DNA from 2 places in the Streptomyces sp. SCL15-4 genome. Region 2 is predicted to be linked to the other one. Evidence: riboswitches for the same ligand, from Rfam matches in the RefSeq annotation. Region 2 holds a riboswitch; the other holds the start of a gene.

What was found. A riboswitch is a leader RNA that binds a small molecule or an ion and turns the genes downstream of it on or off. The one in region 2 is predicted to bind cyclic di-AMP.
Region 1: linked by a shared signal. The riboswitch ahead of SCK26_RS09680 (M23 family metallopeptidase) and the one ahead of SCK26_RS19995 (M23 family metallopeptidase) in region 2 are both predicted to bind cyclic di-AMP.

The regions. Positions count from the first base shown of each region.
Region 1 is NZ_JAOBTQ010000001.1:2,332,498-2,337,535, forward strand. It holds gene SCK26_RS09670 (HPr family phosphocarrier protein) at 1-51, shown strand, start outside; gene SCK26_RS09675 (GntR family transcriptional regulator) at 257-943, opposite strand; gene SCK26_RS09680 (M23 family metallopeptidase) at 1,142-1,897, opposite strand; cyclic di-AMP (ydaO/yuaA leader) riboswitch at 1,910-2,062, opposite strand; gene SCK26_RS09685 (pitrilysin family protein) at 2,294-3,682, opposite strand; gene SCK26_RS09690 (pitrilysin family protein) at 3,679-5,038, opposite strand, start outside.
Region 2 is NZ_JAOBTQ010000001.1:4,533,851-4,538,888, forward strand. It holds gene SCK26_RS19970 (DEAD/DEAH box helicase family protein) at 1-131, opposite strand, end outside; gene SCK26_RS19975 (GTP cyclohydrolase II) at 629-1,264, opposite strand; gene SCK26_RS19980 (MarR family transcriptional regulator) at 1,371-1,880, opposite strand; gene SCK26_RS19985 (dihydrofolate reductase family protein) at 1,964-3,094, shown strand; tRNA gene SCK26_RS19990 (tRNA-Met) at 3,172-3,245, opposite strand; cyclic di-AMP (ydaO/yuaA leader) riboswitch at 3,566-3,736, shown strand; gene SCK26_RS19995 (M23 family metallopeptidase) at 3,744-4,805, shown strand; gene SCK26_RS20000 (aldo/keto reductase) at 4,881-5,038, shown strand, end outside.

The DNA of each region.
Region 1 (5,038 bases), 2.2 Mb from region 2:
CTGGCCAAGCTGGTCTCCGAGGGCCTGGAGGAACTGCCCGAGACCGTCTGAGAAGAGCGGGGAAGCCGCGCCGCCCGCACCGGGTGGCGCGGCTTCCGCGTATCCGCGGCCACTTGTGTCGTCCCTACGGCTTTCCGTCGGCCGAATTCGCCGCCGCCGGCCGAAGGACCGCGCCCGAGAATTCCTTGCACCACGAAAAGGGCAGCAGAAAACGCCCGCCGCCGAATAACCCTCTTCTTTGTATACGGCGCCCGTGTTAATGTCGCAGACCCGACATGTTTACGGCATGTTGCGAAGTCCTCACACGTTCGCCGGCGCCGGAAAAGCGAAGCCGGTGCGCGCCGGTCGCGCGTTCCGCGTGCAGAGCGGTCAGCGCCCGCGCCCGTTCGCCGTCCCCGCGCGCCACCGCGTCCACGATCGCCCCGTGTTCCGCCCAGTACTCCACCGGGCTCACCGGCGCCTCCACCGCGTACATCCAGGCGATCTTGTGGCGCAGCTGGGTCAGCACCGAGGTGAGCGAGGGGCTGCCGCAGGCCTGGGCCAGCGTCTCGTGGAACCAGCCGCCCAACGAGCGCAGATCCTCGCTGTTGCCCTTCCTGGCCCGCTCCTGTCCGAGCCGGACCAGGCCGCGCAGCACCTTCAGATGGGCCTCCGTGCGCCGCTGGGCGGCCCGCGCGGCGCCCAGCGGCTCCAGCAGCGTCCGCATCTCCAGCACGTCGGCGGCCTCCCGCTCGGTCGGCTCGGCCACGCACGCGCCCGCGTGCCGGCGCGTCACCACGAAGCCCTCGGCCTCCAGGGTGCGCAGCGCCTCGCGCACGGGGACGCGCGAGACGCCGTAGCGGCGGGCCAGGACTTCCTCGGTCAGCCGGCTGCCGCGCTCGTAGACACCGGCGACGATGTCGTCCCGGACAGCGGTGCACACCGAGTGCGCCGGAATACGCATGACCGACCTCCGCCTTAATCCCCGTGAAACGCCGACGATGGACGCGTGTTCCGTGACTCTATTCCAGTCGGCCGGAATTTCCGACGGCGGGTCCTAATCCATGGATATTTTTTGGACAACGGAACCGGCGGAGAGCATGAAAAACGGCGAAAGCCCCGGCTCGGTGAGCCGGGGCCGCCAAGGAAGGCGCGAGGCGCGTCAGATGTGCACGCCGTGGTTGCGGAGGTAGGCGACGGGATCGACGTCGGAGCCGTAGTCCGGGCTCGTGCGCGCCTCGAAGTGCAGGTGCGGGCCGGTGACGTTGCCCGTGGCGCCGGAGAGACCGATCTGCTGGCCCGGCACGACCTTCTGGCCCACCGTGACGCCGATGGACGACAGGTGCCCGTACTGCGTGTACATGCCGTCGGCCATCCGGATCACGACCTGGTTGCCGTACGCCCCGCCCCAGCCGGTGGAGACGACCGTGCCGGAGCCCACCGCGTGCACGGTGGTGCCGGCGGCCGCGTGGAAGTCGATGCCGGTGTGCGAACCGGAGGACCACAGGGAGCTGGAGGCCTGGTAGGCCGTGGAGACGTAGGAGTGCTCGATGGGGGCGACGAAGGCGTTCAGCCGGCGGCGCTCGGCCTCGCGCGCGGCGCGGGCCCTGGCCTCGCGCAGCTCCTCGGCCCGTTCGGCGGCCGCCTTCGCGGCGGCCTCCTCGGCCGCCTTCCGGTCGGCGGCCTCCTGCTGGGCGGTGGCCTGCGCGGCGATCTGCGCGGCGACGTCGTCCGTGGCGGCGAGGACCGGGGTGAGGCCGGTCTGGTCCACGGGGTTGTCGGCGGCGAGGGCCGGGGAGGCGGCGAGGGTGCCGATGACACCGGTGGTGGTCAGGGCCGCGACGCCGGCCGCCTGCGCGGTCGTCCGCTTGACCCGCCCGGGCTTGCGGTGCTTCCCGGTGGCGCACATGAACGCCATGAAGTGGCTGGTCCTTTCCTTCCCTCTCGCCTACCGGGTTAGCTGACGGGTTCGGAGCAGGAAGGTCTCCTACGGACTCCCTCGCGGGCGCCCGATTCACCCCAGGGACGATGGGTCCCCGGCTCCCCTGGCTCGCGCCGTACGGGGACTCGGCGATGACTGTCCGGTGCCGCGGGTGCGGCGCACTGCCTGACGAACAGCCCGGACGACGCTACGGCGGCCCGCTTTCGATCCTCAAACGGATCCGGCTTTTTGTAGCGCATCCCACAGGTCAGACAGGCAACCTCCGCACCAAAACGGGCATCTGAGGAACCGAGTGGAACAGCGTGGGGCCCTGACGGCTCGTAAGCCGTCAGGGCCCCACGCGCGCGTACGCCGGACGGGCCGGCCGCGTCGCTACTCGGCCGACACCACGCTCACCGGGCCGATGCCGAGCGCCTCGACCGGTGCCTTGATCTGGGCGGCGTCGCCGACGAGGACGGTCACCAGGCGGTCCACCGGGAAGGCGTTCACGACGGCCGCGGTGGCCTCCACCGTGCCCGTGGCGGCCAGCTGCCGGTACAGCGTCGCCTGGAAGTCGTCGGGCAGGTGCTGCTCGACCTGGTCGGCCAGCGTGCCCGCGACGGCCGCCGCGGTCTCGTACTTCAGCGGCGCCACGCCGACGAGGTTCTGCACGGCGACGTCCCGCTCGGTGTCGGTCAGCCCCTCCGCGGCGACGGTGCGCAGCACCTTCCACAGGTCGTCCAGCGCCGGACCGGTGTTCGGCGTGTCCACGGAGCCGCTGATGGCGAGCATCGCCGCGCCGCTGCCGTCCGGCGCGGACCTGAGGACCTGCCCGAAGGAGCGCACGCCGTAGGTGTAGCCCTTCTCCTCGCGCAGGACGCGGTCCAGCCGGGAGGTGAGGGTGCCGCCGAGGCAGTACGTGCCGAGCACCTGGGCGGGCCACACCCGGTCGTGCCGGTCGGGACCGATCCGGCCGATCAGCAGCTGCGTCTGCACGGCGCCGGGCCGGTCCACGATGACCACGCGCCCGGTGTCGTCGGCGGTCACCGGCGGCACCGGCCGGGGCTCGCCGGGGGTGCCGGTCCAGGCGCCCAGGGTGTCGGCGAGCAGCGCGTCGAGGTCGGTGCCGGTCAGGTCGCCGACGACGACCAGAGTGGCGGTGGCGGGCCGCACATGGCGGTCGTAGAAGGCGCGTACGGCCGCGGCGTCGATCTTCTCGACGGTCTCCTCGGTGCCCTGGCGCGGCCGGGACATGCGCGAGGTCGCCGGGAACAGCTCCTTGGAGAGTTCCTTGGCGGCCCGGCGGGAGGGGTTGGCCAGCTCGTGCGGGATCTCGTCCAGGCGGTTGCGCACGAGGCGCTCGACCTCGCTCGGGGCGAAGGCGGGGGCGCGCAGCGCGTCGGCGAGCAGGCCGAGGCCCTTGGCCAGGCGGGAGGCGGGGACCTCCAGGCCGAGCCGGACGCCGGGGTGGTCCGCGTGCGCGTCCAGGGTGGCGCCCGCGCGCTCCAGTTCGGCGGCGAACTCCTCCGCGGAGTGCTTGTCGGTGCCCTCGGAGAAGGCGCGCGCCATGATCGTGGCGACGCCGTCCAGGCCGGCCGGCTCGGCGTCCAGCGGCGCGTCCAGCAGCACCTCGACGGCGACGACCTGCTGGCCGGGCCGGTGGCAGCGCAGCACGGTCAGGCCGTTGTCGAGCGCGGTGCGCTCGGGGGCGGGGAACGCCCACGGCCTGGCCTCGCCGGGCTGCGGCTGAGGGTGGAACTCCATGGTGGCGAGCTCGGTCACTTGGCCGTCTCCTCGTTCTCGGTCTCGTCGCGGCCCGCCTCTACGGTCGCTTCCTGCTCCGGGTCCTGCGGCACGTCGGCGTCCGGGGCGGCCTCCGGGGACTTCGGTTCGTAGACGAGGACCGCGCGGTTGTCGGGCCGCAGGCGGGCCGCCGCGACCTCCTGGACCTCCTGCGGAGTGACCTCCAGGACGCGCTTGACGGCGGTCAGGGCGAGCTGCGGGTCGCCGAACAGGACGGCGAACCGGCACAGTTCGTCGGCGCGGCCGGCGACCGTGCCGAGCCGGTCCAGCCACTCGCGTTCCAGCTGGGCCTGGGCGCGCTCCATCTCCTCGGCGGTGGGGCCCTCCGCGGCGAAGCGGGCCAGCTCCTCGTCGATGGCGGCCTCGATCACCGGCACCTCGACGTCACCGGAGGTCTTCACGTCCAGCCAGCCCATGGAGGGCGCGCCGGCCAGACGCAGCAGGCCGAAGCCGGCGGCGACGGCCGTACGGTCGCGGCGCACCAGGCGGTTGTACAGGCGGGAGGACTCGCCGCCGCCGAGGATGGTCAGGGCGAGGTCGACCGCGTCGCACGCGCGCGTGCCGTCGTGCGGGAGCCGGTAGGCGGCCATCAGGGCGCGCGCCGGGACCTCCTCCACGAGGACCTCGCGCTTCTGCTCGCCGATGATGTCCGGCAGGGAGCCGTCGCGGGGCGCGGGCTTGCCGTCGTGGGAGGCGATGGAGCCGAAGTACTTCTCGATCCAGGCGAGGGTCTGCTCCGGGTCGATGTCGCCGACCACGGAGAGCACCGCGTTGTTCGGCGCGTAGTAGGTGCGGAAGAACCGGCGGGCGTCCTCCAGGGTGGCCGCGTCCAGGTCCGCCATCGAACCGATCGGCGTGTGGTGGTACGGGTGGCCCTCCGGGTAGGACAGGGCGGTCAGCTTCTCGAAGGCGGTGCCGTAGGGGACGTTGTCGTAGCGCTGGCGGCGCTCGTTCTTGACGACGTCCCGCTGGTTCTCCATGGACTCCTCGTCCAGGGCGGCCAGCAGCGAGCCCATGCGGTCCGCCTCCAGCCAGAGGGCCAGCTCCAGCTGGTGGGCGGGCATGGTCTCGAAGTAGTTGGTGCGCTCGAAGCTGGTGGTGCCGTTCAGCGAGCCGCCGGCGCCCTGCACCAGCTCGAAGTGGCCGTTGCCCTTGACCTGTGCCGAGCCCTGGAACATCAGGTGCTCGAAAAGGTGAGCCAGGCCGGTACGCCCCTTGACTTCGTGGCGGGAGCCGACGTCGTACCAGAGGCAGACCGCCGCCACCGGGGTCAGGTGGTCCTCGGAGAGCACCACGCGGAGACCGTTGGCCAGGCGGTGCTCGGTCGCTGTCAGG
Region 2 (5,038 bases):
GGCCATTCCTCGACCGCGGAGGCCGGAGGCGGAGAGGCGGTGTACGACGGCTGATACGGCGTCACCTTCCAGCCCGCCGCTTCCAGCTTCGGGTCGATCCGGCGCTTGCGCGTCGCGGCTTCACTCTCCATGGCAGCCTCCATGATCCGCCCACCCCGGGCCGCTCGAAACGCCACCCGTAGCCCTTGCCGACCGGCCGGGTGATTCTCGTGTCCCACTGTAAAGAGGGGGACTGACAGCCGGTCCGAGGAAAGAAGGAGGCCGGGACGCGAGGACGCGGAGGGCGCCGGGGAGTTGGCCGGTGCGGTGGACGGCAACCGGGCGACGGGACCACCGGGACGGGCGGAAGCGGCCGGCCGGTGTCCGTGAGGCGCGGAGCGGAAGCGGTCGGCCGGTGTCCCCAGGGCGCGTGAGGCGGAAGCGGCTCACTCATGGGGCGACCGGCGACGCATGCCGTCCGGCCCTGGGTCCCACCGTCCGATCGCCGGTTACGCTGCCGACCCCCCACCTCCCCGCCCGGGGCCCGGGTTCGCCGCCCGGTACGCCCGGAGGGCACCGACGCTCGCCCTCGCCGTACCGGCCGCGCTGCGACTCCCGGCCCGACGCCACGCCTGATCCCACCGGCCCGTCAGCCCGCTGTCGCCTCCGTCGGTTCGGTCAGTGTGAGGGTGTGCCGGGTCTGGAGGGCCTTGGCGCGCAGGTAGCGGATGTTGTGGGCGGTGGTGAAGACGCCGGTGGGCACCCGGTCCCGGACGGTGAGGCCCAGCGCGCGCAACTGGCCCGCCTTGTCGGGGTTGTTGGACAGCAGGTCCAGCTCCGTGACGCCGAGGGCGGTGAGCATCTGGGCGGCGGCCGTGTAGTCGCGGGCGTCCTCCGGGAGGCCGAGGGCGGCGTTCGCCTCGTAGGTGTCGAGCCCGTCGTCCTGGAGGGCGTACGCGTCGAGCTTGTTGTAGAGGCCGATGCCCCGGCCCTCCTGGCGGAGGTAGAGCAGGACCCCGCCGCGGCCGGCGATCAGCTCGACCGCCTCGCGCAGCTGCGGGCCGCAGTCGCAGCGGGCGGAGCCGAAGACGTCGCCGGTCAGGCACTCGGAGTGCAGCCGCACCAGCGGCACCGGGCCGGGCTCGCCCAGGACGAGGGCGAGGTGCTCCCGGCCGTCGGTGAGGCCGTGGAAGGTGACGAGGTCCGCGTCGGCGCCGTAGCCGTCGGCGAAGCGCAGCGGTACCCGGACGCGGGCGCGCGGGGTGGCGGCGGGGAGGTCGGGCATGCGGATCCCTCCGGGACAGATGCTTCAGATTTGAAGCAGTGGCTCGCGGGGACCCTACCCCATGCTTAAAAGTTAAAGCAATCGTCCTCGCCGGGACCGGACCAGGTCAGGAGCAGGACGAGCGGCGCCGCCAGGGAACGTCGCCCCCGCCCGCCGCGGTCCCCTCGCCCTGCAGCCCGTGCGCGATCCCCGTACAGATCGCCTCCAGCTGCCCCACCTGCTCCGCGGTGAGCCGGTCGAACAGCAGCGCGCGGACCGTCTCGACGTGCCCGGGCGCCGTCCGCTCCAGCACGGCCGTCCCCTCCTCCGTCAGCACCGCGAGCGAGGCGCGTTTGTCCTCGGCGCAGTTCTCCCGGCGCACCAGGCCGTCCCGCTCCAGCCGGTTCACGACGTACGTCAGCCGGCTGCGGGTGATCTTCAGCGCCTCGGCGAGATCGGTCATGCGCAGCCGCCGCCCGGGCGCGTCGGAGAGGTTGGCCAGCACCGAGTAGAACAGGTGCGGCATGCCGCCGTCCTGCTGGAGCTGCCGGTCGATCGCGTCCTCCAGGAGGCGGGAGGCGGCGATGTAGGCGCGCCAGGCGCGCTGCTCCTCCGGAGTGAGCCAGCGGGTCGTCATGCCGCCAGTGTAGGTTTGTTCAAAAATTGAACCAAGCTGTCGCGGGCCCGCCTCGCCGCCCGCCTCCGGAAGAGAGAGCGCCGATGCCCCTGCCGTACGTGCTGCTGTCCGCCGCCGTCTCCCTCGACGGCTATCTGGACGACACGGGCCCCGAACGGCTCCTGCTGTCCGGCCCGGCCGACTTCGACCGGGTCGACGAGGTGCGGGCCTCGGCCGACGCCATCCTCGTCGGTGCCGGCACGATCCGCGCCGACAACCCCCGTCTGCTGGTCAACTCCGCCGAGCGGCGCGCGGCCCGGCGCGCGGCGGGCCGGCCGGCGTATCCGCTGAAGGTCACGGTCACCGGCTCCGGCGACCTCGACCCGGCGGCGCGCTTCTGGCACACCGGCGGCGACAAGCTCGTCTACACCACCGACTCCGGCGCCGTACGGGCCTCGCGCCTCCTCGGGAACATCGCCGACGTGGTCCCGCTCGGTCCCGCGCTGGACTGGCGGGCCCTGCTGGAGCACCTGCACGACGTGCGCGGGGTGGAGCGGCTGATGGTCGAGGGCGGTGGCACGGTCCACACCCAGCTCCTGGCGGAGGGCCTCGCCGACGAACTCCAGCTGGTTCTCGCCCCGCTGCTCGTCGGCGACCCGGCGGCCCCGCGGCTGTTCGGGCCCGGTGCCTACCAAGAGGGACGCCTGCGCCTGCTGGACACCCGCCGGATCGAGGACGTCGTCCTCATGCGCTACGCCCCCACGGCCCCCGGCACGGCCGCCGCCACCGCCGCCGACCGCCACTGGCTGCGCACCGCCTGCGAGCTGGCGGCCCTGTGCCCGCCGTCGCGGACGGCGTTCAGCGTCGGCGCGGTCGTGGTCGCCGCCGACGGCACGGAACTGGCCCGGGGCCACTCGCGCGAGGGCGGCGACGCGGTGGTGCACGCCGAGGAGGCGGCGCTCGCGAAGACCGATCCCGCCGACCCGCGCCTCGCCGGCGCCACCGTGTACTCCAGCCTGGAGCCGTGCACCCGCCGCGCCTCCCGGCCGGCGCCCTGTGCCGAGCTGATCCTGCGGGCGGGAGTGCGCCGGGTGGTCACCGCCTGGCGGGAGCCCGACACCTTCGTCACGGCGGCCGACGGAGCGGGCGTGCTGAGCGCGGCGGGCGTACGGGTCGTCGTCCTGCCGGAGCTGGAGGAACTGGCCAAGGCGCCGAACGCCCATCTGCCGGGCTGAGCGAGCGCCCGGGCGCGCCCGGGCGCACATACACCCAGGGCCCGGAATCCTTGGGATTCCGGGCCCTGGGCCTTCAGTAGCGGGGACAGGATTTGAACCTGCGACCTCTGGGTTATGAGCCCAGCGAGCTACCGAGCTGCTCCACCCCGCGTCGTTGTGACTCCAGTGTACGCCATCCGCGGGATGGTTCGCACACCGGTTTCGGCGGGCCCGCAACCGGTGACCGGGGACGTCACGGTGAGTGATCAGGTGAGCGCCGTACGCATAACATCTGAGTAACCATCAAAACCTCGAGTGACTGCTGAACCGTTCCGAGGCCCGATCAACTTGCCCGTTTTGACGGGATAGTTGCCGATAACCTCACCAGTAAATTCCTTGTTGATCGGGGCGAACGGCTTGGAAAGTGACTGGCAAGTCTATTAACGTTCGATAACGCAGCGCGGTCGTCCCAGCCGTCACAAGAGGCGGCTCCGCGCGCACGCGCCGAATCCCGCGAGGGAACCGGGGAACCACCTTTCTGGGGTGAATCACGCGGATACCGTCGTGTACTCACGCGAGTCCACGACCGGATATACGCGCGTAGGAGACCTTCCTGCTCCGAACCCGTCAGCTAACCCGGTAGGCGGAGGAAGGAAAGGAGCACGCCCGCGTGGCGTCCAACCGGCCTGTCCCCGAAGCCCCGTCCATACCGGCACAGCGCGAGTCCGAGCCCGAGACCTTCGGCTACGGTGCCTACCGCGCCGACGAGGGCCCGTGGGAGGAATGGAACCCCACCGAGGACTCCGTCGCACCGGTCCGCGGCCGGCACCGGGTTGCCAAGCAGCGCGGCGGCTTCGCGCGCAGCTCCACCGTCCTCGGCGTCGGCGTCATGGCCGCCGTCGGCGCGGGCGGCATGGCCAGCGCCAACACCGGCAAGCCGCCGGTCTCCATCTCCCTGCCGGACCTGCCCTCGGTCGGCTCCCTCTTCCACGACGGCTCCGGCGCCGACCGGCCCGCCGCCGAGGCCACCACGCTCAGCACCGTCGCCGTGGCCTCCGACCCGGGCCAGGACAGCGCCGACGCGGGCGAGGTGCTCCGCAACCGGATCATGGCGCAGGCCGAGCAGCAGCAGGGCCAGGCCGACAGCAGGGCGGCCGCCGCCGCGCTCGTCGCCGCCGAGAAGCAGACCGCGCGGGCCGCCGCCGAGGCCGAGCGGGAGGCCGCCGCCAAGGCCGCCGCCGCGAAGGAGAAGGCGGAGGCCGACGCGGAGAAGGCCGAGGCCGAGGCCAAGAAGGCGGCGGAGGAGAAGCGGCTGGCCGAGCTGGCCAGGCAGTACGCGCTCCCGACCTCCTCGTACACGATCACCTCGACCTTCGGGCAGGCCGGCTCGATGTGGTCCTCCGGCCACCACACCGGACTCGACTTCGCCGCGCCCACCGGCACCCTGATCAAGGCCGTGCACAGCGGCACGATCACCGAGGCGGCCATGGCCGGCGCGTACGGCTACCGCACCATCCTCACCCTGGACGACGGCACCGAGCTGTGGTTCTGCCACCAGTCCTCGATCAACGTCACGGCCGGCCAGAAGGTCGCCACCGGCGAGGTCATCGGCCGCGTCGGCGCCACCGGCAACGTCACCGGCCCGCACCTGCACCTGGAAGTCCACCCCGGCGGCTCGCCCACCGGCATCGACCCGATGGCGTGGCTGCGCGACAAGGGCCTCACCCCCTGACGGCCTTCCGGGAGTAGCGGGAATCCGGCGCCGGCGGCGGGATGCGATCGGCCTCCGCCGGCGTTGGCATGACGTATGACGTCACTTCGTACACTCGGCTCCTCCGATCTTGAAGTCTTCCCGCTCTGCCTCGGCGGCAACGTCTTCGGCTGGACCGCCGACGAGCAGGCCTCCTTCGCCGTCCTCGACGCCTACACCGCGGCCGGCGGCAACTTCGTCGACACCGCCGACGT